4 regions of the Exiguobacterium sp. s130 genome follow, and region 1 is predicted to be linked to each of the others. Evidence: riboswitches for the same ligand, from Rfam matches in the RefSeq annotation. Region 1 holds a riboswitch; each other region holds the start of a gene.
The links. A riboswitch is a leader RNA that binds a small molecule or an ion and turns the genes downstream of it on or off. The one in region 1 is predicted to bind S-adenosylmethionine.
Positions count from the first base shown of each region.

Region 2: it holds a riboswitch for S-adenosylmethionine, as region 1 does, so the genes downstream of both, HZS85_RS02210 (methionine ABC transporter ATP-binding protein) here and HZS85_RS01235 (methionine ABC transporter ATP-binding protein) in region 1, are expected to answer to the same signal.
Region 3: it holds a riboswitch for S-adenosylmethionine, as region 1 does, so the genes downstream of both, metK (methionine adenosyltransferase) here and HZS85_RS01235 (methionine ABC transporter ATP-binding protein) in region 1, are expected to answer to the same signal.
Region 4: it holds a riboswitch for S-adenosylmethionine, as region 1 does, so the genes downstream of both, HZS85_RS00410 (methionine ABC transporter ATP-binding protein) here and HZS85_RS01235 (methionine ABC transporter ATP-binding protein) in region 1, are expected to answer to the same signal.

Region 1 covers NZ_JACSNI010000001.1:246,139-254,178, reverse strand. Annotated here, with positions in the region: gene HZS85_RS01265 (RNA polymerase sigma factor) at 1-67, opposite strand, end outside; gene HZS85_RS01260 (metal-sensitive transcriptional regulator) at 294-557, shown strand; gene HZS85_RS01255 (SMP-30/gluconolactonase/LRE family protein) at 735-1,541, shown strand; gene HZS85_RS01250 (MBL fold metallo-hydrolase) at 1,668-2,396, shown strand; gene HZS85_RS01245 (alpha-glucosidase) at 2,458-4,068, opposite strand; gene HZS85_RS01240 (aminotransferase class I/II-fold pyridoxal phosphate-dependent enzyme) at 4,217-5,404, shown strand; SAM riboswitch class I at 5,467-5,571, shown strand; gene HZS85_RS01235 (methionine ABC transporter ATP-binding protein) at 5,654-6,667, shown strand; gene HZS85_RS01230 (methionine ABC transporter permease) at 6,657-7,322, shown strand; gene HZS85_RS01225 (MetQ/NlpA family ABC transporter substrate-binding protein) at 7,350-8,040, shown strand, end outside.
Region 2 covers NZ_JACSNI010000001.1:436,277-444,316, reverse strand. Annotated here, with positions in the region: gene sufC (Fe-S cluster assembly ATPase SufC) at 1-291, opposite strand, end outside; gene HZS85_RS02225 (MDR family MFS transporter) at 425-1,675, opposite strand; gene HZS85_RS02220 (MetQ/NlpA family ABC transporter substrate-binding protein) at 1,755-2,588, opposite strand; gene HZS85_RS02215 (methionine ABC transporter permease) at 2,621-3,286, opposite strand; gene HZS85_RS02210 (methionine ABC transporter ATP-binding protein) at 3,283-4,305, opposite strand; SAM riboswitch class I at 4,384-4,488, opposite strand; gene HZS85_RS02205 (bifunctional cystathionine gamma-lyase/homocysteine desulfhydrase) at 4,546-5,712, opposite strand; gene HZS85_RS02200 (PLP-dependent cysteine synthase family protein) at 5,705-6,628, opposite strand; gene HZS85_RS02195 (S-ribosylhomocysteine lyase) at 6,625-7,089, opposite strand; gene HZS85_RS02190 (class I SAM-dependent methyltransferase) at 7,093-7,731, opposite strand.
Region 3 covers NZ_JACSNI010000001.1:488,396-496,435, reverse strand. Annotated here, with positions in the region: gene HZS85_RS02495 (GNAT family N-acetyltransferase) at 20-508, opposite strand; gene metK (methionine adenosyltransferase) at 646-1,854, opposite strand; SAM riboswitch class I at 1,983-2,109, opposite strand; gene pckA (phosphoenolpyruvate carboxykinase (ATP)) at 2,344-3,912, shown strand; gene HZS85_RS02480 (EAL and HDOD domain-containing protein) at 3,938-5,191, opposite strand; gene HZS85_RS02475 (alpha/beta hydrolase family protein) at 5,358-6,122, opposite strand; gene ytkD (RNA deprotection pyrophosphohydrolase) at 6,094-6,567, opposite strand; gene HZS85_RS02465 (glucose-6-phosphate isomerase) at 6,740-8,040, opposite strand, start outside.
Region 4 covers NZ_JACSNI010000001.1:67,364-75,403, reverse strand. Annotated here, with positions in the region: gene HZS85_RS00425 (M20 family metallopeptidase) at 1-303, opposite strand, end outside; gene HZS85_RS00420 (MetQ/NlpA family ABC transporter substrate-binding protein) at 326-1,144, opposite strand; gene HZS85_RS00415 (methionine ABC transporter permease) at 1,164-1,814, opposite strand; gene HZS85_RS00410 (methionine ABC transporter ATP-binding protein) at 1,804-2,832, opposite strand; SAM riboswitch class I at 2,919-3,022, opposite strand; SAM riboswitch class I at 3,272-3,373, shown strand; gene HZS85_RS00405 (alpha/beta hydrolase) at 3,441-4,199, shown strand; gene HZS85_RS00400 (thymidine kinase) at 4,281-4,895, opposite strand; gene HZS85_RS00395 (DedA family protein) at 5,079-5,729, shown strand; gene HZS85_RS00390 (type B 50S ribosomal protein L31) at 5,765-6,010, opposite strand; gene rho (transcription termination factor Rho) at 6,102-7,475, opposite strand; gene HZS85_RS00380 (C40 family peptidase) at 7,831-8,040, shown strand, end outside.

The DNA of each region.
Region 1 (8,040 bases):
TCTCGAGAGCTTGCTCGTCACCGCTACGCATCAGATGATAAAGCGATTCATCGGATTGAGTGTGCATCCTTCTCCTCCTTCTGACGTCAGCCCTATCATATAGTATACGCAAGCTGACACCAAATCGTTTTCGATTTCACCCATTTTCTAAGTAAAAAACTTCACCACATCCATATTCCCTCATTCTATGAAAAGTATAGCTTAAAATTCTGCTGAATTGACAGCGATACCGTAATGGGCATAGCATAAAGATACTACATGACGTCAGGTCAACGGGAATCGGAGGAATAAAGATGGATTATGATCGGAAGATGAAAAACCGTGTTAGTCGGATTGAAGGACAGCTACGAGGTATTTTACGGATGATGGAAGAAGGGCAAGATTGCCGCGATGTCATCACCCAGCTCTCCGCTGCCCGTTCTGCGATTGACCGGACGATCGGCGTCGTCGTTAGCTCGAATTTGATCGATTGTGTCAAGGAAGCAGAACAAAATGGCGATGGACAAACAGAAGAACTCGTGAAGGAAGCGGTCAACCTATTGGTGAAAAGCCGCTGACGTCACGTTCATACCGATAGTCTGCTTTGGAAGCAGGCTATTTTTTAACGTTTCTTTTCCCAAAGTCGTTGCGAGTGTACACCTTGACTTAGGTTTGATTGCGTATCAAAACAGGTATACTAAATTGTTATTACTTGGACAGCATGTAGAGCCGTCCGCTTAGGAGGAAGAGTACTCATGACCGTTTCCCTATTCATTGATATCACCTGCAAGACAGGTGAATCCCCTGTTTACGACGCAAAAACAAAACGCTTTTATTTCGTCGATATTCCGAATCAACTGCTCTTTTCATATGATCTTGTTACAGAAGCACTTAAACCATATACGTTGCCAAGCGCTATTACATCGATTGCCTTGACGGACGCTCCGGACTTATTGCGTGTCACATCAGCACATGGCTTTGGCACGTTCGATCTCAAGGAAGGACATCTGTCTCTCGAACATCAATTGTCATTACCGGATTCTGATCGGATGAACGATGGCAAGCTCGATCCGACCGGACAATATGTCGCTGGTAGCATTAATGAAGAAGACGGTAAAACAGCTGGGCTGTTCCGTCTGCGTCATGACGGTTCCATCGATGTTTTACACGAAGACTTGACGAACTCTAATGGACTCGTCTGGTCAGAAGATGGCAAGACGCTCTATCATATCGATACACCAACGAAAAAAGTCTATGCCTTCGACTACGCTCCCGATGCCCCACTTTCGAATAAACGCGTCGCCGTTGATCTCGAAGAGGAAGAAGGATTCCCGGATGGTATGACGAAGGATGCTGAAGGTCATGCATGGATCGCACATTACGCCGGATCATGTATTACACGTTGGAATCTCACGACGGGCGAAAAACTGGATCATGTCGACTTCCCTGTCTCGAATCCGACATGTCCGATTTTTTACGAAGATCGCTTACTCGTCACGACAGCTGCCAACGGAGATGATGCACCACATGCCGGTGCTGTCTTCGCTGTGACATTTGAATAATTAGCAAGGGAGGGATCATCTAGTAATAGATGGTGCCTCTTTTTACACATAATCCGTCTAGACGCCTATTCAAAAACAGACGATACTAAAGAAGAAGTCTATTTACTTTTTGAAGGAGTGAAGCCGATGCGTGTCACGATCATCGAACGTTTACACCAATTGCAGACGACCCCATCCTTTTTCCCGGTCAATTGCTACCTGTTTGAAGAAGCAGACAGTTTGACATTGATTGACGCCGGACTCGGAATCAACGCAAAGGCGCTTTATCACTATATTCGAAAGCAAGAAAAACCGCTCGGCGCAATTATCCTGACACACGCACATGCCGATCATGTCGGCTCGCTCGATTTCCTTGCGAATGCCTTTCCTCTCGCTCAAGTCTGCATCAGTTACCGTGACGCTGCATTGCTCAGTGGGGACGAGACGCTACGCGAAGGCGAAACGACCCCTTTAAAAGGCGGTATTCCGAAAAACATCAAAACACGTCCAGATCGATTGCTCGAAAGTGGTCAACAAGTCGGTAGCCTCAGCGTCATCGCCTCGCCAGGTCATACACCTGGTTCGATTTCTCTTTGGCATGAAGGTAGTCGGATGCTGATCGCCGGAGATGCCTTTCAGACACAAGGGGGACTCGCTGTCTCCGGTGACGTCCGTTGGCAATTTCCGTTCCCAGCACTTGCGACATGGGATCCAGACGTTGCTCTTCGCTCCGCTGATCAATTAACGGAACTGTCTCCGGATATTCTTGCCGTCGGACATGGTCCCCTCATCCTTGGACCAAGTTACGAGATGCGCCAAGCCGTCGATCGATTCACGCACGTCTTACAGACGAAAAAATCGTCACCTTTCAAATAACACACGAAAAAACATCCGTACGCGTTCCTGACACGTCGCGGATGTTTTTTCGTCCAGTAGTTCAATTCTGTTCTGTAACAGCATATCGATATACACGTGCTTCATAAGGACGTAGTTCATCCGAGATATCTGGATAGTTCGACACAAGCAACTTATCTTGCGATAAAACGAAGGCAGTTTGCATCGGTTCGTCATGCACGTTGAGAACGATCCGCCACACTTCTCCCTCTAGTTCCCGCTCATAGATGTAGAGATACGGATCATGAAGAGCTAAGTCGCGATACGTACCATAGACCATGATTGGATGATCCTTTCGCATCTGAATCAATGCTCGGTAAAAGGCAAGGACGGATGATGGATCGGCTTCTGCTTGCTCGACGTTGATGTCCGTGTAATTCGGATTGACCGCTAACCACGGTTTCCCACTCGTAAAGCCTGCCGCGTGCGTACCGTCCCACTGCATCGGCGTGCGGGAGTTATCGCGTGCGAGTAACTGCATTGACGAGAGTACGACCTCCGGATCCTCGCCGCCAGCGACGCGCTCCGCGTATCGATTGCGAAAGGCGACGTCTTGATAGAGCGACGGTTCCGAGAAGCGAATCCCCGTCATCCCAATCTCCTCTCCTTGATACACGTATGGAATGCCAGGTAATGTATGCAACATCAAACCGAGTAGTTTCGCACTCTCGACTCGGTATCGTTCACTGCCGAAGCGGGTCACTTGTCGCGTATGATCGTGGTTGTTGAGAAACTGTGAATTGACGCCTAATGGGTATAAGACGTCATACCATCGTTTCTGAATTTCCTTGAATCGTAAAAGATCCATCGCCTCCATGTCGTCCGCGATTTCGAAGTGAAACAGCGTTCGAAGTTCTTCACGTTCTTCACTGACATATAACAGACCGTCTTCTGGACCGACGAACGGAATCTCACCGACCGTGAATAAATCTTTCCCGGCAAGGACGTTCGCATGCATTTCCTGAAGGAAGTCGTGCACACCTGGTTGATTCCCGAGATACGATAGATTAAACGGATTGACGACATCCTCAAGCGAACGTTTTTTGATCAAGTTGATGACGTCCATCCGGAAACCGTCAATCCCTTGAGCGATCCACCAGTTCATCATGTCGTAGATCGCTTGCCGGACAGCCGGTTGTTCCCAGTTTAAGTCCGGTTGTTCTTTCGCAAAAGAATGGAAATAATATTGTTCGCGCTCTTCACTCCACGTCCACGGGCTCGGCGCAAAGTAAGACCGCCAATTGTTCGGGGGCGTCTCTTTCGTTCCATCTTTCCAGATGTACCAATCATCCTTGTCGTGGATTCGGTCCCGCGACTGACGGAACCAGTCATGCTGGTCACTCGTATGATTGACGACCAAATCAAGAATTATCTTTAAGCCGCGTGCGTGAGCCGCTGTGATCAACTCTTGTAGATCGCCCATCGTCCCCGCCTTGTCCATGATCGTGTAATAATCGGCAATATCATAGCCATTATCGATGTCTGGAGAACGGTAACATGGATTTAACCAGACGATATCGACACCAAGCGATGCGATGTAATCTAGCTTGTCGATGACACCTCGCAAATCACCGATGCCGTCCCCATTCGAATCCTTAAAACTGCGCCAATAGACTTGATAGACGACTGCTTCTTTCCAGCTAGCTCGCTTCATCTCCTCACTCCTCTCCCTACTCTCTATTCCCGCTCCACATATCTGTACCTGTTTATTGGACGATTTTTTTGAATTTCAAAAAAGTTCTTTTCTTTTGACTGAATATTCGTTATCCTTGACGACAATACTACGAAGGAGGCACATATCCATGAAACATTTCGCTCCATCCATCGCCATCGATCGGCTTCCTGCTCCCGTTTTCGCTGAACTTGCGAACCGGATCGGTGCTGTGAAAGCTGCCGGACATGATGTCATTACCCTTGGTCAAGGAACACCCGATCAAACGACGCCCGTACATATTCTCGACGCCTTGAAACAGGCGATCGATGAGCCAACAAACCTTCAATATCCACCATTTCGTGGACATGATTTTCTAAAGCAAGCCGTCGCGAGCTTTTATGCGAACGAATTCGGCGTCACGATTGATCCGGCAACCGAGGTCGCAATTCTTCTCGGTAGTAAAGCCGGAATCGTCGCCTTACCACAAACGATCGTCAATCCTGGAGAAGGTGTCATCGTCCCGGATCCGGGGTACCCGGATTACCTGTCTGGAGCAGCACTTGCTGGTGCTTACCCGATTACACTTCCATTGCTTGAGAAAAATAACTTCCTGCCGGATTACAATTTACTTGATACGACAGATGTCGAGCGCGCCCGGATGTTGTTCCTCAATTACCCGAGTAATCCGACAGGTGCGACAGCGACAGCAGAAGCCTTCGAACAGACCGTTGCCTTCGCGGATGCCCATGATATTTGTGTCGTCCATGATTTAGCCTACGGCGGCATCAGCTTTGATGGTCCCACACGAAGCTTCTTGCAGACGGAAGGGGCGAAGGAGGTCGGAATCGAGTTGTTCTCACTCTCGAAACGCTTCAACATGTCTGGCTTCCGAATCGCTTTCGCGATCGGAAATCCGTCCGTCATCTCAAGCATCGAGACGTATCAGGAACATCTCTACGTCAGTGCCTTCACACCGATCCAACATGCAGCGACCGTTGCCCTGACGAGTGACCAAACATGTGTCCGTGAGTTAAGTAGCTTATACGAAACACGACGTAATGCCTTGTTCGCTAAACTCGATGCAATCGGTTGGAGCGGACCACGACCGGGCGGTTCCTTCTTCGTCTGGCTTCCGGTGCCTGAAGGATACACGTCCCAAAGCTTCACGGATCATCTGCTTGACGAAGCACACGTCGCCGTTACCCCTGGATCATTCTTCGGCGAATACGGCGAAGGCTACGTACGGATCAGCTTAATTGCTGACGTCGAACGGCTAGAGGAGGCCGTCGACCGAATTGGAACGCTCAACCTGTTCCGGACACCTGTTGCAGAATAATTCTGAAAAAACATTTGACAGATGGGAATCATTTCCGTTAAAGTAAATCCCAACAGCATAACTACTTATCGAGAGCGACCGAGGGATTAGGCCCAACGACGTCCGGCAACCACCTATCAGGAACGGTGCCACATCCTACAGAATGGATTCATTCTGAGAGATAAGTTACGAAATCTTACACTTTCGTCGCTTTTTCTGGTTGCTCTGCTACTAGGAAAAAGCGACTTTTTTGTATGAGGAGATGAGCAGATGATTGAATTCAAACAGATTACGAAACGGTTCGTCCGAGACCGGACCCCGATTTTTGCATTACGAGATGTCGATTTGACGATTCAAAAAGGAGAAATTTTTGGGATCATCGGTGAATCCGGTGCCGGTAAGAGTACGTTGCTTCGTCTGATCAACGGTCTCGAGCATCCGACACAAGGAACGGTAAAGGTCGACGGTGTCTCGCTCGGCGGGATGTCAAAAGCAGATTTGCGTCAACTTCGCTTGCGGACAGGAATGATCTTTCAGCATTTCCAATTGATCCAGTCGCGTAATGTCGCAGATAACATTGCTTTTGCACTGAAGGCTGCCGGCGTCAAACGAGCAGATTTTCCGGAACGGATCCGTGAACTCGTCTCGCTCGTCGGACTCGAAGGATTCGAGACGAACTTCCCGAGTCAGTTGAGCGGCGGACAGAAACAGCGCGTCGGGATTGCCCGGGCACTCGCGAATGATCCAACCGTCTTGTTATGTGACGAAGCGACCTCTGCCCTTGATCCGGTCACGACGCTGCAGATTTTAGATTTGTTGAAAGATTTGAATGAACGACTCGGATTGACGATCGTCCTCATCACGCATGAGATCGATGTCGTCAAACAGATTTGCCATCGTGTCGCGGTCATGTCTCAAGGGGAAGTCGTCGAAGTTGCCTCTACATACGATTTGTTCAGTCAAGCCAAACATCCGGTGACACAACATTACGTCGACACGGCACTCCAGATCGAGCTACCGGAACGCATCTTGCAAGCGACACCGGGAAAGATCATCCGCCTACAGTTCACGGGCGAGAAGACCGGTGAAAGTACGTTGTCGGAAGCCATCCGTCGATACGATATCTCGGTCAGCATCCTGCACGGAAAAGTCGATTACATCCAAGACGTCGCTTTTGGTGTCCTAATCGTCAGCTTGACGGGATCCTCCGATCAAATCGCACCTGCCCTCGACTGGCTCGCGACGGAACTTCATACACTCGAGGTGATTCAGGATGTGGCTTGATCGTATTCAAACAATGTTACCTGAGCTCTTGAAGGCGCTCGGTGAGACGGCGTGGATGGTCGGAATTTCACTTGCCTTCGCATTGGTCGTCGGGATTCCGCTCGGGATTCTCTTGTTCGTCACCGACCGCGGATTATTTTTTCAAAACCTTGCCGTCCGCCGTGTTCTTGACTTCGTCGTCAACATCGTCCGGTCCTTGCCGTTCATCATCTTGCTTGTTGCCCTCATTCCATTAACGAAATTTTTGCTTGATAATACGATTGGTCCAACAGCAGCATCCGTCAGCCTCAGTGTCGCAGCGATTCCGTTTCTCGCACGACTCGTCGAAACATCACTGCGTGAGATTCCACCTGGTTTGATCGAAGCAGCGGAAGCGTGCGGTGCGAAACCATTACGGATCATCGTCAGTATCCTTTTACCAGAAGCACTCCCTGGCATCATTCAGGGCATCACGCTAACGACGATCAGTTTGATCGGCTTCTCGGCGATGGCTGGGATCGTCGGCGGCGGAGGTGTCGGTGACCTCGCGATCCGCTTCGGCTATTATCGCTATGATAATCTCATCATGATCGTGACGATCGTCGTCCTCATCGTCATCGTCCAGAGCATTCAAGCACTTGGGAATCAACTGGCGCGAAAAACAGATAAACGCTAATCATACATACAAAGGGAGAGTGGAATCATGAAAAAACGATACGCCTTTTTAGCAACAGCCTTACTCGGTGCAGGAGTCCTCGCAGGATGTGGAGACAGCAGCGCTGATGAAAAAGACAAGACGATCAAGATCGGGGCGACAAGCGGTCCTTATAGCGATATGGTCAAACAAGCGATTCAACCACAACTTGAAAAGAAAGGCTACAAAGTCGAAATCGTCGAGTTCAGTGATTATATCCAACCGAACATCGCGCTCGGTAGCGGCAATATCGACGCTAACTTATTCCAACACTCGATTTACCTGAAGACATTCTCTAAAGAAAAAAATCTCGACCTAAAAGGACTCATCACCGTTCCGACGGCACCGATGGGACTATATAGTAAGACGGCGAAGACACTTGACGACGTCAAGACGGGCGCTGAAGTCGCGACACCGAACGATCCGACGAACCAGGCACGCGCGCTGAACCTCTTGGCAGAACAAGGCTGGATCGAACTGAAGCCAGATGTCGATCCACTGACCGTCTCAGAGAAAGATATCGTCAAAAATCCGAAGAAACTCGTCATCAAGCCGCTTGAAGCAGCGCAACTGCCACGTGCCATCGAAAGCGTTGATGTCTCAGCAGTTCCAGGGAACTTCGCTTTGGCTGCGAAATTCGATTTACTCGATGCGTTAGCACTCGAGACGATGGACGAGCAATACCGGAACCTCATTGCTG
Region 2 (8,040 bases), 190 kb from region 1:
AACACCACTGATTTCGCTTGGGTACTGCATTGCGAGGAACATACCTGCTTGTGCGCGCTCATCGACTTCCATGTCGAGGACGTCTTCGCCGTCGAGTGTGACTGAACCAGATGTCACTTCGTACGATGGGTGACCCATCAATGCTGATGCGAGTGTTGATTTACCTGTCCCGTTTGGTCCCATGACCGCGTGGATTTCCCCGCCTTTGATTTCCAAGTTGACGCCTTTCAAGATTTCCTTGCCGTCGATCGCGACGTGTAGATCTTCAATCTTCAAGTGTGAAGCCTTCATGTTAGAATCCCTCCATCTATTCATTTCGTGACTGACGATTCAGAACACGAGCGTTACTAATTTAGTATCATTCTAATCTTAAAGAAACATGGCGTATTATTCAAGCGTCATCGCTCGTTGTTTTTTCTCAAAATCATGCGTTTTGTTGAGAATCATTCGAAAGTTTCACCGGTTCCTCCAGTTCCTCGATCGTCGAAGTCCGATGAATCCGTTGTGACAGTAGGAGCAGTGGTATTCCGAATAATGTCAAGCCCGCTAAAATCCCGAAAATCGGTAACGGACGGTCCGCTCCATATAAACTTAATAAATGTCCGCCGGCAATTGGACCGATTGATTGTCCGATCGACGTCAAGCCCATTGCCCCGAAATAACTGCCCCGTAATTCTGGTTTTGCGAACCGATCGGTCAAGATATCAGTCATCGTGAACATCATGACTTCGCCGCACGTGAAGATGACCATCGCGACGACCATCAGCCAAATCGAACTCACATTACCGATGATGAACAATCCGACAGCGACGGTCGCAATTCCGGTCGTGATCGAGACGAGCGGTGACGTCTTGACACCGAACTTCATGATCGGATATTGCACGATCAAGACGGTGATCGCATTGATCGTAATCAAGATCGCATAAAGTGTCTTCCCGCCTTCAAGGAGTGACGTCTCCGTCAAGAACTGTGGCAAAGTCGAGTTGAACTGACTGTAGCCGAAGACCCCGAAGATGATGCCGGCAAGTGCCAGTGTAAAGGCGATATCCGTCCGCAACAGACGAATCGTCGCTCCGAACGAGACTTTCTTGCCACCGTGTGTCTCGGTGATCGGATGACGTTTGAATAAAATTCCGATCATCACGCCGTACACGATATAGACGAACGCCGTGATGTAAAACGTCGCGGACGTGTTCCCCGCACTCAGCAGTAAAGCGATTCCCGGTCCGATTGCTGCCGCGATGTTGATCATCGCGTAACGGATATTGAAGACGAACAATCGGTTCGCTTCATCCGTCGTATCACTGATCAAGGCACGGGCGGATGGTTCAAAAATCGAACGACAGACCCCGTTCAAGGCACTGAGGATGAAGAACGCCCAGAATGTCTCGACTTGTGCCAGTGCGATGAAGACGATCGCGAACCCAATCGTTCCAGCGAGCATCATCGCCCGCCGACCATACCGGTCTGACAGTGTACCGCCGATGAAACTCATGACGAGACTGGCAATCGCTGAGATACTGAGGACCCAGCCGACATCGACCGGATCAAACTTCAGGACGGTCGTCATGTAGATGGCGAAGAACGGCATCGTGATGAACGTTCCGAGACGTGAGAAAAACGTCCCGAACAAGACCCCGAGTGTCAACGGATGCAGTTGACGAATGCGTTGCATATGATTCCCCCTAACCCCTGTTTCAGACAAATGAAAAGCATCCTTCCATTATATAGGAAGGATGCCGGATTCGGTAAACTTATTTGCTGACTGGAACGACTGCACCTTTGTACTTGTCGAGGATCCAATCTTGGTTTTTCTTTTCGTGCAAGACATCGAGAAGTGTCGTGACACGCTTGTCTTTCTCATCGCCGTCACGTGTGACGATGATGTTGACGTATGGTGAAGACTCATCTTCTGATGCGATCGCGTCTTTTAACGGGTTCAGACCGTTATCGATCGCATAGTTCGTGTTGATGAGGACGGCGTCGCCTTCATTGTTTTTGTAAGCTTGCGGAAGAAGCGATGCTTCGATGTTCGTTTTGAACTTAAGTTTCTTCGGGTTCTCCGCGATATCGCCGAGTTGTGCATCTGTCGTTTTACCGTCTTTGAGTTTGATCAACCCTTCGTTTTGAAGGAACGTCAAGACACGACCGCGTTCCGCGACGTTTGAGCTCGTTAAGATCGTTGCACCGTTTGGCAACTTATCGAGTGACTTGTATTTCTTCGAGTAGATACCGAGTGGTTCAACGTGGACGCCACCTGCGTTCGCAAACTTATACGATTTGTTTTCTTTCTCTTGTTGCTCAAGATACGGTACGTGCTGGAAGTAGTTCGCATCGATTTCTTTTGAAGCGAGCGCTTTGTTCGGAAGTACGTAATCTTGGAACTTCTTGATTTCAAGCTTGTAACCTTTTGCTTCGTATTCTTTTTTGACGTGCTCAAGAATCTCAGCGTGCGGTACGTTTGAAGCACCGATGACGAGTGTTTTATCGTCGCTACCTGATCCTGATGATTTTTCACCACATGCAGCAAGGCTGATTGCTAAGACGGATACAGCGGCAGTACCTACGAATTTTTTCCAAACTTTCATGAATGATTCCTCCAATATGAATAAAATTTGAATTAACGTTTATCAATCGCACGGATCAGCAAATCACCAATGATTTGGATGACGAAGACGATCGCTAAGATTAAGAGTGTCGCAATGACGATGACATCGTTTTGAGAACGCTGGAATCCTTCGATGAAGGCCATGTCCCCAAGTCCACCTCCGCCGACTACTCCGGCCATTGCCGTATAACCGACAAGTGAGACGAGTGTGACCGTGATACCAGAAACGATGGCAGGCAACGCTTCCGGGATTAAGACTTTATAGATGATTTGGAACTTCGTCGCCCCCATCGATTCCGCTGCCTCGATGACACCTTTATCGACTTCACGTAACGCGAGTTCAACCATCCGACCGTAAAATGGTGCAGCACCGAAAATCAGTGCCGGTAATGCTGCCGTTGGTCCGAGGAACGAACCGACGATCGCTGTCGTAAATGGAATCAATAAGATCAGTAAGATGATGAACGGAATCGAACGGAAGACGTTGACGACCAAGCTCAACACTGAATAAAACGCCCGATTCTTGAACAATAATTCTTCGTTTGTCGCATACAATAGTAAACCAATGATCAAACCGAGGACGAATGTCGAAACCCCAGCGATTGCCGTCATATAAACGGTACTGCCTGTCGCTTCCCACACCATGTCCCAGTCTAGGTTGTCAAAGAATGAAATCATCGGTGATCCACCTCCACTTCAACATCACTGGCTTGAAGCTTCGTGATGACCGCTTGTGTTGCTGCTGTTTCCCCGATCAACTGAATGAACAGTGTACCGAGTGCCCCTTCCTGCGATTGACCGACGTTTCCGCCGATGATATTAAACAGGACCGGTGAATCCTTCATGACTTCCGCGAGGATCGGGCTTTCCGCTGTTGATCCGACGAACGTCAACTGAACGATTTTTCCGGTTGGGTACCGTTCGCGTAGTTTCGCGAACGTCAACTCGTTTTCCGACGGCGACGTCAATTGTTTGACAAACTCCTTCGTCATCGCTTGCTTCGGATGACGGAAGACTTCTGCAACCGGTCCTTGCTCGACGATTTTACCGGCTTCCATGACAGCGACCCGGTGACAGATTTTTTGAATGACGTGCATCTCGTGTGTGATCAAGACGATCGTCAGTTTTAGTTTCTGGTTGATGTCGACGAGTAACTCAAGGATTGAGTCCGTCGTCTTCGGATCGAGTGCACTTGTTGCCTCGTCACATAAGAGAACGTCCGGGTTCGATGCCAGTGCCCGAGCGATACCGACACGTTGTTTTTGACCACCCGATAATTGTGACGGATAGGCTTTTTCGCGTCCGTCCAAACCAACGAGTTGGATCAGTTCCGCTACCCGTTCCTTGCGGTGTGCTTTCGGGAAGCCACCGAGCTCGAGTGGGAACATGATGTTCTCTTCAACTGTTCGTGACCACAATAAGTTGAAATGTTGGAAGACCATCGAGACATTCTTACGGACGCCTCGTAATTCCTTTGGTTTTAGTGATGTCATCTCAACACCATCGATTTGGATCGAACCACTCGTTGGTGCTTCGAGCATATTCAACAATCGGATCAAGGTCGATTTCCCTGCTCCGGAATAACCGATTATTCCAAAAATTTCACCGCGTTCGATTGTCAGATCGACATTCGCGACAGCTTCGACCGCTCCGCGCTTTGAGCGATAAATCTTTCCTACGTCTTGTAAACGAATCACAACTGTCCCTCCTAAAATAAAAAAAGTGCGCGCGTTTTAGAGCAAACGCGCGCACTTTTCAGTACACAAAACCATTTGCTCTCATCTCCCAGACTTTTGTCTGCTGGAATTAGCACCACTTCGGATTAGATCCGCGGTTGCCGGGTTTCATCGGGCCAGTCCCTCCACCACTCTCGATAAGAGTTTCGGTATTAAGTTTGTAGAATATATTCTGAATATTAGCAGGGGTTATTTTTGTTGTCAAACAGTTTTTTCAGAAACTTTTTCGAGGAACGTGAAAGCACGTGTTAAGTCTTCTTTCAAATCTTCCGCATCCTCAAGTCCAACTGAAATCCGGACGAGACCGTCCGTGATGCCGAGTTCTGCCCGACGTTCTGCTGGGATCGACGCGTGCGTCATCCGTGCCGGAACGGAAATCAGGCTCTCGACGGCACCAAGACTCTCAGCGAGTGTGAAGAAATGTGTCGCCTCGACGAGTTTTTCTGCGTTCGCTGCTGAACCAACATCAAAGCTGATCATCCCACCAAATCCAGTCGCTTGTTTCGCTTGGATGTCGTGACCAGGGTGCGATGCAAGTCCTGGGTAGAAGATGTTCGAGACGATATCTTGCGCTTGTAGGAACGCAACGAGATCATGTGCTGTCTCTTCGATTGCATCCATCCGGATACCGAGCGTACGAAGACCACGGACGAGCAAGAAGCTGTCTTGCGGTCCAAGCACGCCGCCTGTCGAGTTTTGGATGAAATGCAACTCTTCGCCGAGCACATCATCTTTAACGACGACAAGTCCAGCGACGACGTCCGAGTGTCCGCCGATGTATTTCGTCGCACTGTGCAAGACGATGTCTGCACCGAGCGCGAGTGGTTGTTGATGATATGGAGTCGCGAACGTGTTGTCGACGACGAGTTTAAGATCGTGACGTTTGGCGATCGTTGCGATCGCTGCGATGTCCGTTACTTTCAATAACGGGTTCGTCGGTGTTTCGACGTAGACGATCTTCGTGTTGTCTTGGATCGCTGCTTCCGTTGCCGCAAGGTCCGTCGTATCGACGAATGTCACTTGAATGTTGAACTTTGGTAAGACGCGTTGCATCAAGCGGAACGTACCACCGTAGACGTCATCCGTCATAACGATGTGGTCGCCAGACTCAAGCAAGTGGAAGACGGCATGGATCGCTGCCATCCCAGAACCGAAGGCAAAACCACGTGCGCCGCCCTCGAGATCCGCAATCAATCGTTCGATGCTCGTCCGTGTCGGGTTCGCTGTCCGTGAGTATTCGTATCCGTCCTTAAGTTGACCGATTTTATCCTGCTTGTATGTGCTTGTTTGATAGATCGGAGGTGTGACGGCTCCTGTTGCCCGGTCGACACCTGTTCCTCCATGAATCAATGCTGTCTTCTTACGCATGAGTTTCGTCCACCTTTTCAAAGATTTGTTGGCTTAAGTAGCGTTCGGCACTGTCTGCGAAGACGGTGACGATCGTACTGCCGGGGTGACGCTTCGCGATATCAAGCGCAGCAACGAGCGCTGCACCTGCTGAACTACCAACGAGTAATCCTTCGCGAGCAGCGAGTGTATGAACCGCGTCAAATGCATCGCGGTCAGAAATCGTATGAATCTCGTCGACGAGTTCACGCGGAACGAGACTTGGCCATTTCGCTGTTCCAATGCCTTCTGTCTTATGCGGACCGGCTGGACCACCATTTAAGACGGAGCCTTCCGGTTCGACGATCGCTGCTTTTGTACCGAGACGTTGTTTTAAGAAGTCCGCTGTTCCGGCGAACGTACCACCTGAACCACAACCGGCAACGAACCAGTCGATGTGCGGCAAGTCCGCAATCAGCTCAGGACCGAGTGTCCGCTGATACGTGACTGGGTTCTCTTCGTTTTCGAATTGTAACGGAACGTAACTGTTCGGAATTTCCTGACCGAGTTCTTTTGCCCGGTCGATAGCCCCTTGCATATCGAGTTCAGTCGGCGTGTTGACGACGGTTGCGCCGAGTGCCCGCATCAACGTCTGTTTTTCCTGACTGAATTTTTCCGGAACGACACAGATGACTTGAAGATCATATTTTTTAGCGGCAAGCGCCAAGCCGATGCCGGTATTCCCGGCTGTCGGCTCGATGATCGTACCGCCTGGTGTCACATGTCCGTTTTCGATTGCTGCATCAACGAGTTGAATGCCAAGGCGGTCTTTGACGCTGCCCCCAGGGTTCATCCATTCGAGCTTCGCCAAAATGCGCGTACCAGCAGGCAAATCGAATGAAGTGATCTCGTAGAGTGGTGTGTTTCCGACGAGGTCGCGGACGTTGTTCGCGATCATCCGAAGACGATGTCCCATTCATCACGACCGGCAAGCATTTTCTCGGCATAGTGCTTCGCTCCTTTGAGGTCATGTGCGCTCGCAAATCCACATTGGACTTCGTTTTGCGCTGGAATCTCTTCTGCTGCAAGGACGTCTTTCAACGTCTTCTCAACGAGTTCGCTCATTTTTTCGACAGAGTCGAAGTTCATCATCGCCATGTAGAAACCTGTTTGGCATCCCATCGGCGAGACATCGATGACATCATCCGAGTAGTTGCGGATGTTTTCAGCAAGTAAGTGCTCGAGTGTGTGCATCGCACGCATCGGCATTTGCTCAACGTTTGGTTGTGTGAAACGGATATCGTATTTGACGACTTGGTCGACTTTACCTTCTTTATAACCCGCGACACGGATATAAGGTGCTTTGACTTTCGTGTGATCCAGGTTAAAGCTTTCGACGTTCATTTTTTGAAGTGCCATGATTTATTCCCCCATTTTCTCGGCTTCTACGAGCCAGACGAAGTGATTGTATTGTGTGAAGTTAACAGTGAATCCCCGTGCTGTAAACAATTCTTCCATGACTGGAATCAACGGGTAAAACTCGCGTTCGAGATCGTCCGCTAACGCATCGAACCCTTGAGCGCGTGCTTCGCGAATCGTTTGCAGGCGTGCCTCTTCTGAGACGAACATCGTATCCGCGTAGACGATTTTTCCGTCTGCCGGTAAATGTGATGCCATCAGTTCGATTGCTTCTCCCTTTTCCTCATCTTTTAGATGATGAAACGCATACGTCGAAACAAAACTACGTGCTTCCTTCGCCTCGAACGAGAGAAAGTGACCATCCTGTACATCAAGCGACGGAATCTTTTCCGTCAGGATTGCCCGCATCTCCGGACTTGGTTCGACGGCGAGTACGGCGTCGTGACGTGCCAGAAGACGTTGTGTCAGGTTCCCTGTGCCTGCTCCGAATTCAATGACCGGCGACTGCGCTTTATCCGCTACTGTATCCAAAATCTCATCGTATCGACGAAAAACCTCTTTATATTCCGGATCGTGTCCGGTTACTGTCTCGTCATACGTTGATGCCCATTCTGTGAAAACATCCATAAAACGTACTGTCATGCCTTGTCGTCCTCCATCTCACCAGTTAATTCCGAGTAATCGGATATGAATTAAAGTAATTTTCCTTATTCGCATTGTAGCAAGGAGATTCCATCCTGGCAAGCGACCGGCTCGAAAAACTTCCAGAAAACAAAAAAAGGCGTTGCCGGCGAACCGACAACACGAATAATGTGGTTAGAAATGCTACGAAGGAAAACCCAGCTCCATTCGGAATTGTTCGCTCTTCCGCGTGGAGGACGGCGCCTGTTCGACATGATCGCCAGCTTACGTTCACTTCCTGATCGGTCCTTTCGATCCACCACCCGTTCA
Region 3 (8,040 bases), 240 kb from region 1:
AACCGTCCCGAGACGGATTTCACGAGGCAACATGGCGAAGACGAACGACTGATTCCGCTTGCCCAAACACTTCTTCCGTCATCTCACTAAGTTCTTCAAAACCAAATGAGGTCAGGAATTGACGCGCTTTATAGTTACGTGCTTCCACGTAGACTTCGAGTGGGACGGCTCCTTGTCGTTCGAGTTCACGAATCAGACGTCTTCCGATTCCGTTTTGCTGATATTCCGGCAGGACGTAAAGCCGAATGATCTCCCATGTTCCTTCGACATCAACAGCATGAATGAAACCGACGATTTCCTCGTCGATGATTCCGACATAAAAATACTCTCCCCGTGCTTCTTCCGCTGTCAGGATCGCACGAACGACTTCTTCTTGCGGATACGCCTCCTGCACGAAATGCGCTTTCGAACGTTCGGAATAGATTTCTTCATACGTATCCATCCAAGATGTGATAGCAATGTCATGAATACGTCCTGCATCAGCTGGAATAGCTTCGCGTATTTCCATAATCGGAACCCCCCTTTATACTCATACAAATCGACTCATGTACTTTTACCCTTTTCTAGAAAAAACATTCGTTTCCTGCAAAGTTCCGCGGAAACAAAAAAGCCCGAAAACCCAAGTAGGATTTCCGGACTTTTTGATTATGCGAAACGTTTTGCTTGTTCTTCAAGAACTGCTGCTTTATCTGTTTGCTCCCATGGAAGCTCAACATCTGTACGACCGAAGTGACCGTATGCAGCTGTTTGACGATAGATCGGACGACGGAGATCAAGCATGTTGATGATTCCAGCCGGACGAAGATCGAAGTTTTCAGCAACCAATTCGACGAGTTGTGTTTCAGGAAGTTTTCCTGTGCCGAATGTATCAACCGCGATTGATACTGGGTGTGCGACACCGATTGCGTAAGCGAGTTGAACTTCTGCTTTGTCTGCAAGACCTGCAGCAACGAGGTTCTTCGCGACGTAACGTGCTGCGTATGCAGCTGAACGGTCGACTTTTGTTGGATCTTTACCTGAGAATGCTCCACCGCCGTGGCGTGCGTATCCACCATACGTATCAACGATGATCTTACGACCAGTCAATCCAGCATCTCCTTGTGGTCCGCCAATGACGAAACGACCAGTTGGGTTGATGAAGAATTTCGTTGCTGCGTCGATGTATTCAGCCGGGATGACTGGTGTGATGACGTGTTCTTTTAAATCAGCTTGGATTTGCTCAAGCGTAACTTCTTCCGCATGTTGTGTCGAGATGACGATCGTATCGACACGAACCGGCTCGTTGTTCTCGTTGTATTCGACCGTGACTTGTGTTTTTCCGTCCGGACGAAGGTAGTCGAGTTGACCGTTTTTACGCACTTCTGCCAAACGGCGTGCGAGACGGTGCGAAAGCGAAATTGGAAGTGGCATGAGTTCTGGTGTTTCTTTCGTTGCGTAACCGAACATAAGACCTTGGTCTCCTGCACCGATTGCATCGATTTCTGCATCAGACATGCTACCTTCACGTGCTTCAAGCGCTTGGTCGACACCAAGAGCGATATCTGCTGATTGCTCATCGATCGATGTCAATACAGCACATGTATCCGCATCGAAACCGTATTTCGCGCGTGTGTAGCCGATTTCACGAATCGTTTCACGAACGACTTTTGGAATGTCGACGTAAGTGGATGTCGTGATCTCACCTGCAACGAGAACGAGACCTGTTGTAACAGAAGTTTCTGCCGCAACACGTGCGTTTGGATCCGCTGCAAGAATCGCATCGAGGATTGAATCCGAAATTTGGTCACAGATTTTATCTGGATGACCTTCAGTGACTGACTCCGACGTGAATAGTCGGCGATTAAGGTTTGTCATGTATGACCCTCCCAAAAAAGAATTTGACGGTGTACTCATTTCCCCTAGTTGAGTGGGACGGTAAAATGAAAAAAACCTTTCCAAGTCCAAAAAATGGTCAGGGAAAGGTTGTGCGTTCTTCCTTTACCCTCTTATCGTTCGAAGTGTTTACTTCGCTTCAGGAGAGCACCTTTTCCCTCATTAATATATGAATTAATGTAGGACGGTTGCCGGGTTTCTTCGGGCCTTGTTCCCTCCACCTGCTCAGAATAAGAGTATCCGTTACGAATTACATGATATAAAGTTGTACCTACTCTGTCAAGCAAGGTTTCAAATTCTAGTCGAAACTTTTTAAAAGAGATGTTAAACTATTAATGCTGAAAGCGTTTCCAGATAAATAGAAATCAGCACCAGAAAATGATTGCGCTCTCTTTAGTATGTCATATATAATAAATGTGTCATACTAAATTCAGTGAGCCAAAACCAACGTAGGGGAAAGGTGGGGTCAGGATGCCGATGACGGTCCTGAATATCGAAGAACTACTCAAGAAAGAGCATGTGTTCAAACAACTATCTGTTGCTGAACTTGTCGAACATGCGATTCGAAACGAAGAAGGTGTCCTTACTGAGAACGGCGCACTATCTGTAGAAACGGGGAAATTTACAGGTCGTTCACCAAAAGATAAGTTCATCGTCCGTGATTCTTCCTGCGAGTCTCACATTGATTGGGGTCATGTTAACCAACCGATGGATGGAGACAAATTTGAACAATTGTTACAAAAGGTTCTTCGTTACATGAACGAAGCCGATCAGCTCTACTACACAGAAGCTGCTGCTGGGGCAGATACGCACTTCACCCTTCCGGTTCGTGTGCTCACACAATACGCTTGGCATAACCTGTTTGCCAAACAACTCTTTTTACGCGAGTATCCTGAAGTGGCTGCCTTCGAACCGTTCACGGTCGTCTACGCGCCACATTTCAAAGCAGATCCTACCGTTGACGGAACGAATTCCGAGACATTCATCGCCATGTCGTTTGAACACCGGATCGTCTTGATCGGTGGAACCGAATATGCGGGCGAAATCAAAAAATCGATTTTTTCCGTCATGAACTACCTCTTACCACAAGAAAATGTCCTTTCGATGCACTGTTCAGCAAACGTCGGACACGAAGGCGACGTCGCCTTGTTCTTCGGTCTATCCGGTACTGGTAAGACCACCCTGTCAGCAGACGATAGCCGTCAATTGATCGGTGACGATGAGCATGGTTGGTCGCATGACGGCGTCTTCAACATTGAAGGTGGATGTTATGCGAAGACGGTCAATCTGTCACGCGAAAAAGAACCGCAAATTTTTGATGCGATCCGTTTCGGAACTGTCCTTGAAAACGTCGTGCTCGATGAATCTCGTCATCCTGATTACGATGACACATCGTTGACTGAAAATACACGTGCTGCTTATCCGATCACAGCGATCGATAACATCGCTGTCCCATCACGGGCTGGTCATCCGAAGACGATTGTCTTCTTGACGGCTGATGCGTATGGCGTCTTGCCTCCGATCAGTAAGTTGACGAAAGAACAAGCGATGTATCATTTCCTATCAGGTTATACATCAAAACTTGCTGGAACAGAGCGTGGTATCACGGAACCGGAAGCAACGTTCTCGACATGCTTCGGTTCACCGTTTCTTCCACTGATACCTGAAAAGTATGCGACGATGCTCGGAGAACTGATTGATCGTCACGGTGTGACCGTTTATCTCGTCAACACAGGCTGGACAGGCGGTGCTTACGGGACAGGTAGTCGAATGAAGCTATCGTATACACGGACGATGGTCAACGCTGCCGTCAACGGAACACTTGCAACGATTCCAACAGAAGAGCACCCAATTTTCGGACTTCATATGCCACTTGAAGTTCCTGGTGTTCCAAGTGAATTACTCAATCCGGTACGCGTCTGGTCAAATCCTGACGAATACAACACACAAGCGCGTTCGCTTGCTGAGAAATTCCAACATAATTTCCTTCGTTTCGAAAGTGCGACGGATGCGATCAAGTCAGCAGGTCCATGTCTATAAAAAAAGAGCCTCAGGGCTCTTTTTTTTATAGAATGGCATCTGTCTCTTCTTGAAGATGCATCTCTTTTTGCATAAGCCACTCCTGACTTTCCGTCAGTAACGCATATGCTCGCGGAAGTGATACACCTAACCGTTGACTGAGCAATTCGAACTGTTCGAAATCACCGCGATCTGCGCTGATCGCAAGCACTAGACAATCCCGGAACGGATGGTCTTTTCCTTGGAGGACAATCTTCAAGGATTCCTCGATTGGCAATTGATCGATGATGTCGTCAATATCAACGGACAATAACGCATCGATATGCGATAACAAGCCGATCATATAGGCACTCTCTTGTTGCAACGTCCTTGTTTCTGTTGCAAACAACTCACAGAGCTTTGCGCAATGTAAGGAAGATCGCAGCAACTCATTCGACCATTCATAAGGACTTGCGAGCTTCATTTCACGTAAGACAATTAACGAAATCCAGCTTTTAAGTTGAGCAAAGCCAAGTAGTGAGATCGCTTGACGAACGGAACTAACCGTATTGCGTAATCCCACTCCCGGAGAATTGATCAGTTGTAATACCTGGATGCTGATATACGGATTGGCTTCGATCTCGTCAATGACTTCATCGTACTTCTCATCCGTATCAAGCCATTTCAGCATCTTTAACAACACCGGCAATTGTGGTGGGACAGCTTTCCCTTTCATCAGCATCGGTTTAGCATAAAAATAGCCTTGGAACCAGTCATACCCCATCTCAAGACAACGTGTATGATCCTCGTGCGTCTCGACACGTTCAGCAAGCATCTTAATATGAGGATAATTACGTCGAACGATATGCAAAATGGCACTTTGCTCGCGAGGGGAAATTGCCTCGATGTCGATTTTAATTAAATCGATCAATGCAAACAATTCCGCTCCGTACTGTCGAAGTAAATCTGTCACAAAATCATCAAGTGCTAATGTGAAGCCTGCTTCTTTCCAAGTATGCAGAACAGACAACATTTCAGTATCAATATCAACTGTCTCTAAAATTTCAATGACGAATCGGTTAGGATCTAAATAATGAATCAGATCACTTTTCAACAAATCTGACGTAAAGTTGACGAAAAGTTTTTTTCCTTCCGCGACATGTTCCACCCCCATATGGACGAGTGTATTCGTCAATACATCCATCGTCGCTAAATCTCCATCAAAAATAGTCATTTGCTTAATCGAACGATACAATAATTCAAATGCGTCAATTGATCCAACTCGATTAACGATGGGTTGACGTGCTAATAAGATATCCATCGTTCTCCTGCCCCCTCCATTGTCCTCAGATGGTTTCTATTATATCAAAGTTTACTTTTTAGGAGATTATTGTTTTTTACAATGTATCAATGGTCTGTTTTTTCAATCTCTATGCTTCATCTTCCAAAATACAAAAAGCAATACGACAAACATCGTATTGCTTAAATCATGTATCATATCGGTTCCAAATGCCTGTCTCGAACCAAGTCAAAATATCACGCGTCACACGTAATTTTTCATGGATCGGGAATTGATGTGCATACGCATAAGTCTGAAGCAGGGTTTGGTCGGGATGACGTGCAGCATAAGCCGTCGCATGTCGTAACTGAACGTTCTCATCATACGCACCGTGAATCAATAATACTTCACCTTGAGGAGCAACATGAAGCGGCGAGCGCACCTTATACGCCTCAGGTACGGTGTCTGGTGTCCCCCCCGTATAGCGACGCAACATCTTTTGCATCGTCTTCTGCTCCTCGTAGGTCCATGTCAACTCGGTCACGCCTGCCCACGACACCGTCCGCGAAACTGGACGATGATGAGCCAGAAGTAATGCCATTTGCCCCCCACGAGAAAATCCGAATGCATGAACATGCGAGACACGTTGTTGCAACCAATCGAAAGCACTGCATGCGTCTTCGACATCCCGATATCCGAAATCTTCTTTTCCTGTTCCGCCTAAGTTTCCCCGATAGAAAGGTGCCATGACGAAAAAACCAGCCTGCGCGAACGCGAGCAGCCGTGTCGGTCGAACCATTCCGATAGATCGTGTGCCACCTCGCAAGTAGAGAATCCCCTGTCCGTTCGCGACTTGCGGAAGTACGATATAGGCACCGACGCGCTCCCCGTCTGCCGTCGTATAGAACATCCGAAACGTCCGAAACGGACCTTGCCGCGGAAGTTCAAACCAATCGGCGTTCGCTAAGTACACGGAGTGTCTCCGGAAGGACGCGGTCCTTCATCATGAAACTGTATTGTCGGTTCGTATCGAGACGATCAGGGAGTTCCTCGAACAGAAAAGCACCATCTGTTTCATCTACAGCCAAATGGGATGACAGCGATTCGATTTGTGCGAAGTAGATATTTTTGATGATCGTATCCCCTTTTCCGGCAACACGATATTGCCCGATATACTTCAAGGAATCGATTTTCCCGCCTGTCTCTTCCATCACTTCACGACGTGCGGCTTCTTCTGCCGTTTCACCCGGTTCAACCTTCCCACCAGGAAATTCATATCCGCGTTGCTTATGATGGGTCAGCAACCATTTCCCTTCGTACACGGCAATGACCCACACATGTAGAGGACGATCCGAGAACGGATGGTCCTCAAAACTTAACTCCACTTGATTTTGATAATAATCCAAGAATGTAATCACGTACGTGCACCTCATTTCTTCTTCTAACTTCACTTTACCTGTTTCACGGGTATTCTAAAAGTGAAAACGCTAGGATTGCCTATAAATCTGGAAAATGATTACTCGTCCTCATCTCGTGAACGTAAAAAAACAGCCGATGTTCCACTAAGGAACAATCGACTGTCGTTTTGTATTATTTCAAACGTGCTTCGAGTTCTGCTTTTTCTGCTTCGAATCCTGGTTTTCCAAGAAGAGCGAACATGTTTTTCTTGTACGCTTCGACGCCTGGCTGATCGAATGGGTTTACTCCAAGGAGGTAACCACTCATCGCACATGCTTTTTCGAAGAAGTAGAACAGGAATCCGAGGTGATACGGTGTCATCTCTGGAAGTTCGACTGTCAGGTTCGGAACTTGTCCGTCCGTGTGTGCAAGCAATGTTCCTTCTGCTGCCTTATCGTTGACGAACTGAATCGACTGTCCTGCGAGGAAGTTCAATCCATCAAGGTCCTGAGCGTCTTCTTCAATCGTCAACGCGTGACGCGCTTGTCCGACTTTAATGACTGTCTCAAACAGATCACGACGACCTTCTTGGACATATTGTCCCATTGAATGAAGATCAGTCGAGAAATCAACTGCTGCTGGGAAAATACCTTTGAAGTCTTTTCCTTCAGATTCGCCGTACAATTGCTTCCACCACTCTGATACGTAATGAAGTGCTGGTTCGTAGTTGACGAGTAGCTCGATCGTTTTCCCTTTCGCATACAATGCATTTCGGACGACTGCGTATTGGTACGCTTCGTTGTCAGCTAGGTTTTCGCTCGCGTAGCGCTCTTGTGCGTCACGTGCCCCTTGCATTAACTCTTCGATCGAAATTCCTGCTGCTGCGATCGGTAATAGACCAACTGGCGTTAACACAGAGAAACGTCCGCCGACATCATCTGGAATAACGAATGTTTCGTATCCTTCAGAATCTGCGAGTGTTTTTAATGCACCGCGGGCTTTGTCCGTTGTTGCGTAAATCCGGTGTTTCGCTTCTGCTTTACCGTACTTTTCTTCCATGAATGCTTTCAAGAGACGGAACGAGATTGCCGGTTCTGTCGTCGTACCTGATTTTGAGATAATGTTGACCGATACATCTTTTCCTTCAAGTACTTCAAATAAATCATGCAGATACGTTGATGAGATATTATGCCCTGCATAGATGATTTGTGGTGCTTTACGCTCGTCTTTTGATAACAAGTTATGGAATGAGTGTCCAAGCATCTCGATTGCCGCACGTGCACCGAGATACGAACCGCCGATTCCGACGACTAGCAACACATCAGAATCCGACTTGATTTTTTCTGCAGACGCTTGGATACGTGCAAACTCCGCTTGATCGTAGTTCGTCGGAAGATCTACCCATCCTAAGAAATCACTTCCTGCACCTGTTCCTGCATGAATCGCATGGTGGAGCGTCTTTACGGTCTCCGTCATGTGTTCTACTTCATGTT
Region 4 (8,040 bases), 180 kb from region 1:
ATGTCCGCACGCGTGACCGATGCCTGGCAACGCATCATACTCAGCAAGAAAGGCAATCGTCGCGCCTGGTCGGTCGCTCGACTTCTTCGCGAAGAACGCGGTATCGTGCCCCGCGACACCGAGTTCTACCGTAAAACCTTCCGCCGTTAGACGCTCTGCATGTAGTCGCGAAGCAAAGAATTCCTCGTTACCGATTTCCGGCGTCGCATGAATTCGGTGACTTGTCTCAAGATACGATTCTCGTTTTTGTTCGATGTCCTGTTCAATCGTCTCTACCCATGTCGTGCGTACTGGTGTCGTCATGCTATCCACTCTCCTTTTGAAATTATTCGCCGATGTCGCTTAGTGGAACGAACGTCGGGATCGTACTGCCTTTGTATTCTTTTTTGATGAAGGCCGCGACATCTTTTTGTTGATACAGCGACGCGATTTTTTTCAGTTCTTTTTTGTTCTTGTCTTCCGTCCGTGTTGCGATGATGTTGATGTATGGTTTGGCGGTCTCGTTCTCATGGACGATTGAGTCCTTGATCGGGTTGAAGCCGGCGTCAACGGCAATGCCATTGTTGATGATCGATGCCGCGACGTCCGGTAAGACGCGTGGCGTTTGCCCGGCGACGATCGGAACGATTTTCAGCTTCTTCGGATTCTCGACGATCTTATCGACTGAACCGTTACCATCAAAGTCGTCCGGTAACTTGATCAGACCGGCTTCTTGCAGTAACAAGAGGGCGCGTCCCATGTTCGTCGCTTCGTTCGGAACAGCGATTTTTCCGCCAGTTGGAATGTCTTTGACATCCTTGTATTTATCCGAGTAGATCCCCATCGGTGCGATGACAGTCGTCGCAATCGGCGATAGCTTCAAGTTATGTTCTTTCTTGAAAGCGTTGAAGTAGGAAATCGTCTGGAAGGCATTGGCGTCGATCTCACCCTCAGCCAGTGCCATGTTCGGCTGGACATAATCGGAGAACTTGACGAGTTCGATTTTGATGCCTTCCTTCTCTGCTTTTTTCGCGACATAATCCCAAACTTGTGTGTCTGAACCGCTGACACCGAGCTTGATCGTCTTTTCGTCTTCTCCTGATGCTGCGCACCCGGCAAATAAAATCGTCGTGAGTGTTGCTCCAATTGCTACTGCTTTTTTCATGGCTGAATCGCTCCCTTGATTAATGTCTTCTGATTTTTCGTGCGACGATGTTGCCTGTCGTCTGTAAGCCTTGGACTAAGATAACGAGAATCCCGACCGTGATGATCATGACTTTCGTATCAAACCGTTGATAACCGTACGTAATTGCTAAGTCACCCAGTCCACCACCACCGATGGCACCTGCCATCGCCGACGCCCCGATCAAGCCGACTGTTGCAATCGTTAAGTTAAGGATTAGTGAACCGAGTGCTTCCGGCAGAAGGAAGCGGAAAATCGTTTGGAATGGCGTCGCCCCCATCGCTTCTGCTGCCTCAAGGACACCTTTGTCGACTTCAAGTAAGGAACTCTCGATCAGCCGCGCCATGTACGGTGCAGCGTAAAAGACGAGCGGAACGATTGCGGCTTCTGTTCCGATCGATGTCTGAACGATCAAGCGCGTCAACGGGATGATCGCAACAAGTAAGATGATGAACGGAATCGAGCGGAAAATATTGACGATACTGTTGAAGAACGTGAACAACGGAACATTTTCAAGTAACGCTCCTTTTCGCGTGACGACAAGCAGGATACCGAGTGGTAAGCCGATCAAGGTCGAGAACAAGAGCGAAACGGATACCATCGTCATCGTCTGCAAGAATGCTGTCCAGATATCACTGTAGTTAACTAGCATCAGCGAGCACCTCCTCAACGGTTACCTGCGCCTGATCGATGTAGTGTAACGCTCGTTTCACTTCTGTCGTCTCACCGATCAACTCGACGAGTAGTGTGCCGAACGGCGTCTCCTGCAACTCCGTGATGCTACCGTGCAGGATGTTGACATCGACGTCGAAGCGTTTTGCGACTTGCGATAAGAGTGGTTGTCCGGTGTGATGTCCAAGGAAGTGAATCTTATAGATTGGATTCGCATTCCGGGACTCGATCAACTGACGAATCGACGCTGGAATCTCGTCATGCATGACGGAGCGAACGAAATTTTTCGCTGTCTCAGTCTGCGGGTTTGAAAAGACATCAAAGACCGTTCCTGACTCGATCAACTTTCCAGCTTCAATGACGGCGACCCGGTCGCAAATCTCCCGGATGACGCCCATCTCGTGGGTGATCAAGAGAATCGTGATCCCGTACTCGGCATTGATCCGTTTTAATAACTGAAGAATATGATGTGTCGTTTGGGGATCAAGTGCTGACGTCGCTTCGTCACATAAAAGGACGGAAGGTTGCGTCGCGAGTGCCCGGGCGATACCAACGCGCTGTTTCTGCCCACCCGATAATTGATCCGGATAATGATCTGCTTTGTCCGCGAGATCGACGAATTCGAGTAACTCCGTCACCCGGCGGCGAATTTCGTCTTTCTTGACGCCTGCGAGAACGAGTGGTTTCGCGACATTCGTAAAGACCGTGTTCGCATTCAACAGATTGAAGTGCTGAAAGATCATCCCGATCCGTTGTTTTGCTTGGCGTAACTTTTTCGGAGACAGTTGCGTTAAATCTTCCCCATCGACCGTCACCGTTCCTGACGTCGGTCGTTCTAACAGATTGACGCAGCGGAGCAGTGAACTTTTTCCGGCACCGCTAAAACCGATGACCCCAAAGATTTCACCTTTTTCGATCGTCAGGTCGACACCGTCGAGCGCTGCAATCGTCTGATCTTTCGTGACGTACGTTTTTTTGACTTGATGAAATGCAATCATTCCGTTTTCCCCCTTCATTCAACAAAAAAGGTCCCTTCTTGAGAAACAAGAAGAGACCTGGATCCGCACAGTGGCAGAATCCACTCCACTCATCTCTCAGACATCTGTCTGATGGAATTGGCACAGTGCTCATAATGAGTCTGTTGCCGAGGTTTCGTAGGGCCAGTCCCTCCACCTCTCTGGATAAGTATTGCGGTATGAAATTCGTATGTGTGTTGTTGTGTTGTTGCTTATGTCGTAAAACTAATTTTTACATTACGGGTCGAACCTTTAAAAGTCAACCAACTTTTCAAAAATAATCCATTTGGCGCATATCGATGGATGAACAAGTTATGAGTTAGCTTACTGAACGGATCATGATTCGTCAAGAACGATTTGACAAGTCATTTTCGGTCGTGCTACCATCGTTTCAATGATTAATCCGACAATTCCAATATGATATTTATCAAGAGTGAACGAGAGACCTGGCTCTATGACTTCACGGCAACCTGCAATCTGTAAGGTGCTCCGACCAGCAAAGCGCGGCTTTGGATGATACGGTGAAAAACTCGTGGGCGTCCAAGCAGTGACGTCGACGAGTTTTTTTCATGAATGGAGGAAAAATAGTAATGATGAACTATCCTGTATTGACTGGTGCTGAAGCATTTTATCTTCAAGGTGGACCGATCGGCATTCTAATCTGTCATGGTTTTAACGCCACTCCGCAGAGTGTCCGGGACGTCGGTGAGGCATTTGCTGCCGAAGGTTTTACCGTCTATGCCCCGCGCTTACGTGGACATGGAACGAACGTCCGCGAGTTTGAACAATCGACTGCTCGATGTTGGAAGCAAAGCCTGCAAGACGGCTATGAACGTTTACAAGAAACATGCGATCAAGTCTTCGTCATCGGTCAATCGATGGGTGCGACGCTTGCGTTGTCGCTCGCTGCTGACGGCATTCCGTTTGCCGGCATCATTACGATCAATGCCGCACTCTCCGTTCCATCCTATGAAGCACTTTCGTTCGAGGACGGTCCACAGTATTTACCGGAAGGGGCACCGGACATTAAGCGAGCAGCCTTCGAAATCATTTATGACCTCGTTCCGAGCCGTTGTGCGTTCGAACTCGTCCGTCTAATGGATGAGACAAAAGGACGCCTCGGATCCATTCTCCTGCCGACATTGATTCTCTACTCGGCGACCGATCACGTCGTTCCGCCGTCGAGCTCGGATTATCTGCACCAGCACATCGGGACGAATGATAAACGAATCTACTGTCTCCTTAACTCGTACCACGTCGCGACCCTCGATCATGATCAGGATTTGATCGTGCGTGAGACGATTCGTTTCATCGAACGCTCGAGTCGTTTCTCACAGGAAACGGGATAAAAAAAAACAGCTATTCGTCTTCACTTAGAAGCGAACAGCTGTTACATCAAAGGACGACCATCATCGGTTCGTCTTTTTTGTTTATCCTTTTTGGTGTTGCATCGTTTGGAGCGGCTTCGGCTTTCCTGGCACTTCATGGCAGTGGCGGCACCGTGGCTCATACGATTCTGAAGCGCCGACTAAAATGATCGGATCATCATAGTTCGCTGGTTTTCCATCAATCAAACGTTGTGTCCGGGAAGCCGGATCGCCACATGAGAGACAGATCGCCTGAAGTTTCGTCACAAATTCTGCGCGCGCCAGTAATTCCGGCATCTTACCAAATGGCTCTGCCCGGAAATCCTGATCGAGTCCTGCACAAATGACGCGTTTTCCGTCTTGCGCAAGTGCTTCGATGACTTGAACGATCTCATCATCAAAGAATTGAACTTCATCAATTCCGACAATTTGTGTTTCTTCCGCTACTGCTGCATAGAGATCACGACTCGTCGCCATTGGAATCGCCACGACGGAATTTCCGATGTGAGAGACGACATGCTCTTCATGGTACCGGTCGTCGATTGCCGGCTTGAATACTTGAACGGGCAGTTTGCCGTACTGTGCCCGTCTGACACGACGAATCAACTCTTCCGATTTCCCGGAAAACATACTACCACAAATTACTTCGATCCAGCCGTACTGATTTATTACATGCATCATCGTCCGACACCGTCCTCTAAAAATAGTCACTTTAACGAGTATAGCTCGAAACGGTATTGAGAAAAAGGGTTGACTTCCGGAAATCAAAATTCATTTTTTCTTTACCTAGAATTTTTGTCCTTTCATTCCAACCTTCATCCATTTCCTGTACACTAAAGAAGAAGATTCTCGCGAAAGAAGGTGTCCCCGATTCATCATCTCTTACATGACATTCTGCACCAATATGGCGCCCTTGGTCTTTCCGTCCTTCTCGCAGGTGGTATCGTGGGATTGCCGGTTCCTGATGAGACCTTGCTCGTCCTGTCCGGTTTTTGGATGCATCAAGGCAATCTACCGCTGTTCGGTACGATTCTTGCCGCTTACGCTGGCAGTTGCATTGGAATGACGATTAGCTACGTGCTGGGCTTAAAACTCGGCATGCCCCTGTTGCATCGCGTCGGACCAAAGATGCGCATCTCAGAAAAACACATTCTCTCCGCTGAAGCCGGATTTCGTCGTTACGGCAAATCGGTCTTGATCATCGGTTACTACATACCTGGTCTTCGCCAACTCTCTGCCTTTTTTGCAGGTGTTTCAAAAATGCCGTTTCGCATTTTTGCGAGTTACGCGTATACAGGTGCTTTGATTTGGGTCAGTGTGTTCTTGGGCGCCGGCTACTTTGTTGGTCGTCATATCTCGTTCCATAAAGTCGTCGACTACATCTTGGCACATCCAGATGCCATGCCGTACTTGATCGGGATCGTCGGCGGGATCGCTTTCTCGTTCGTCTTAAAGACGTACCTTACGTACCGTTCGCAATTCAGTCTATACAAAAACAGCCTGCTTCCGTAATGGAGGCAGGCTGTTTTTTAAGAACCGGCAAGTAATTACTTGCGGCCGTATTTTTTGTTGAAGCGATCGACACGACCATCTGCCGCGTTGAACTTTTGACGACCTGTGTAGAATGGGTGCGAGTCTGAAGACACATCCACACGGATGAGTGGGTACTCGTTACCATCTTCCCAAGTGATCGTTTCGTTCGAAGAACGAGTAGAACCGCTTAAGAATTTGTACTCAGTCGTTGAATCCATAAATACTACTTTGTTGTAGTTAGGGTGAATTCCTTGTTTCATGGTTGATTTCTCTCCTTCCGCCCTGGTCCATTTGCTGAGCCAGAGTAAGTTACCTTCCTATACTAAACGATTTTTTTACGCGTCGCAATAGTTATTTTTCCGTCGTCGTTTCCTTCTTGACGGTACGCGGTTTAGCAGGTGCACGTCGGACCGTCTTCTTCTTTTCTTTCTCAAGTTCAGCAAAAAATTCTTCATTATTTTTCGTGTCGCGAATCTTACGCAGGAACGTATCGACGAACTCGTTCGACTCGTTCATCGTCCGACGAATCGTCCAGAGCGCATCGAGTTGCTCTTTTGGAAGCAAGAGTTCTTCCTTCCGCGTACCTGATTTGCGAATGTCGATTGCCGGGAAGATTCGGCGTTCCGACAGCTTACGATCGAGATGTAGCTCCATGTTTCCTGTTCCTTTGAATTCCTCATAGATGACATCATCCATGCGGGATCCCGTCTCGACGAGTGCCGTCGCAAGAATCGTCAAACTGCCACCATGTTCGATGTTTCGCGCCGCACCAAAGAACCGTTTTGGTTTGTGGAACGCTGCTGGGTCAATCCCCCCTGAAAGCGTCCGTCCGCTTTGCGGCACTGTTAAGTTATACGCACGAGTCAAACGCGTGATCGAATCCATCAAGATGACGACATCTTTTTTATGTTCGACAAGTCGCATCGCCCGTTCAAGGACAAGTTCAGAAATCCGGACATGGTTGTCAGGTGTTTCGTCGAACGTTGAACTGACGACATCTGCTCCCGGAACCGAACGCTCGATGTCAGTTACTTCCTCTGGTCGCTCATCGATCAATAGAATGATCAGCTCGACATCCGGATGATTCTCTTGAATCGAGTTCGCGATTTCTTTGAGGAGTGACGTCTTCCCTGCTTTTGGTGGTGCGACGATCAAACCGCGTTGTCCAAACCCAACCGGTGCAATCATATCCATGACACGAACCGATAAATGACGCGGCTCTGTCTCAAGACGCATTAAACGATCCGGATAGATCGGTGTCAGCGCCGGGAAGAATAAACGGTTACGCGCTGTATCCGGTGCTTCGCCGTTGACGGCTTCCACACTAAGTAACCCTTGGAAACGTTCGTTTTCCTTCGGTGGGCGTACTTTACCTGTGACGACATCACCATTACGTAGATTGAAGCGTCGGATTTGAGAAGCGGCGATATAGATATCTTCAGAGGATTGGGAATAATTGATAGGGCGAAGGAAGCCGAAGCCACCATCGTTTTGCATTTGTGGATTACCAGGGATGACTTCAAGTACCCCTTCGAGGAAATAAAGACCTGTTGATTCCGCCTGTGCTTTTAGAATCTTGAACATCAACTCACGCTTACGGGCTTCTCGATATTGCGGGACATTCTTCGTCTTTGCGATTTCATATAATTCTTTTAATGTCAGCTGACTCAATTGAGCCAAAGTATAGGAACGTTCAGGTTTATCTTTTTTATCAGTTGTTGGCATGTTCTTCACCTATTCTTTATAAATTCAACTGCATTCAGCATACTTCCATACATACATCAGGAGGTATGTAATTTCTTTCGTGAACTAAAGGTATCATATTTTTTTAAATTCGTCGTCCACAATCCTTTGCGTTTCTTACTTTGTAATATTCAAGGATATTATTTCAGTTATGTTACAAAAGCATCTATTTTGTCTTCTAACTGAAAAAACGTTTTTAAGGGCGCACATGCTAAGATATTCCTGCAGACAAAATTCTTACACAGTTGTAAGGTTCACTGCTTAATTACACACTTAATGATTTCATCATATAACTTACGGACGCAACACACTACATTAAAACGGAGGAATTCTTAACATGAAACGTTTTCTAGCATCGATCGCGACAGCAGCCTTAGTGGTTTCAGGTTTTACATCAGTGGGTACAGGTAAAGTTGAAGCAGCAACAGTCACGAAAGTCAAGATCACGGACAACGGTCTTCGTGTTCGGACAGCTCCTTCTACGAAAGCAAGCATCGTCGGGAAAGTCAACGCTGGTCAAGTCTTTACATACAAAGGCAAATCAGGC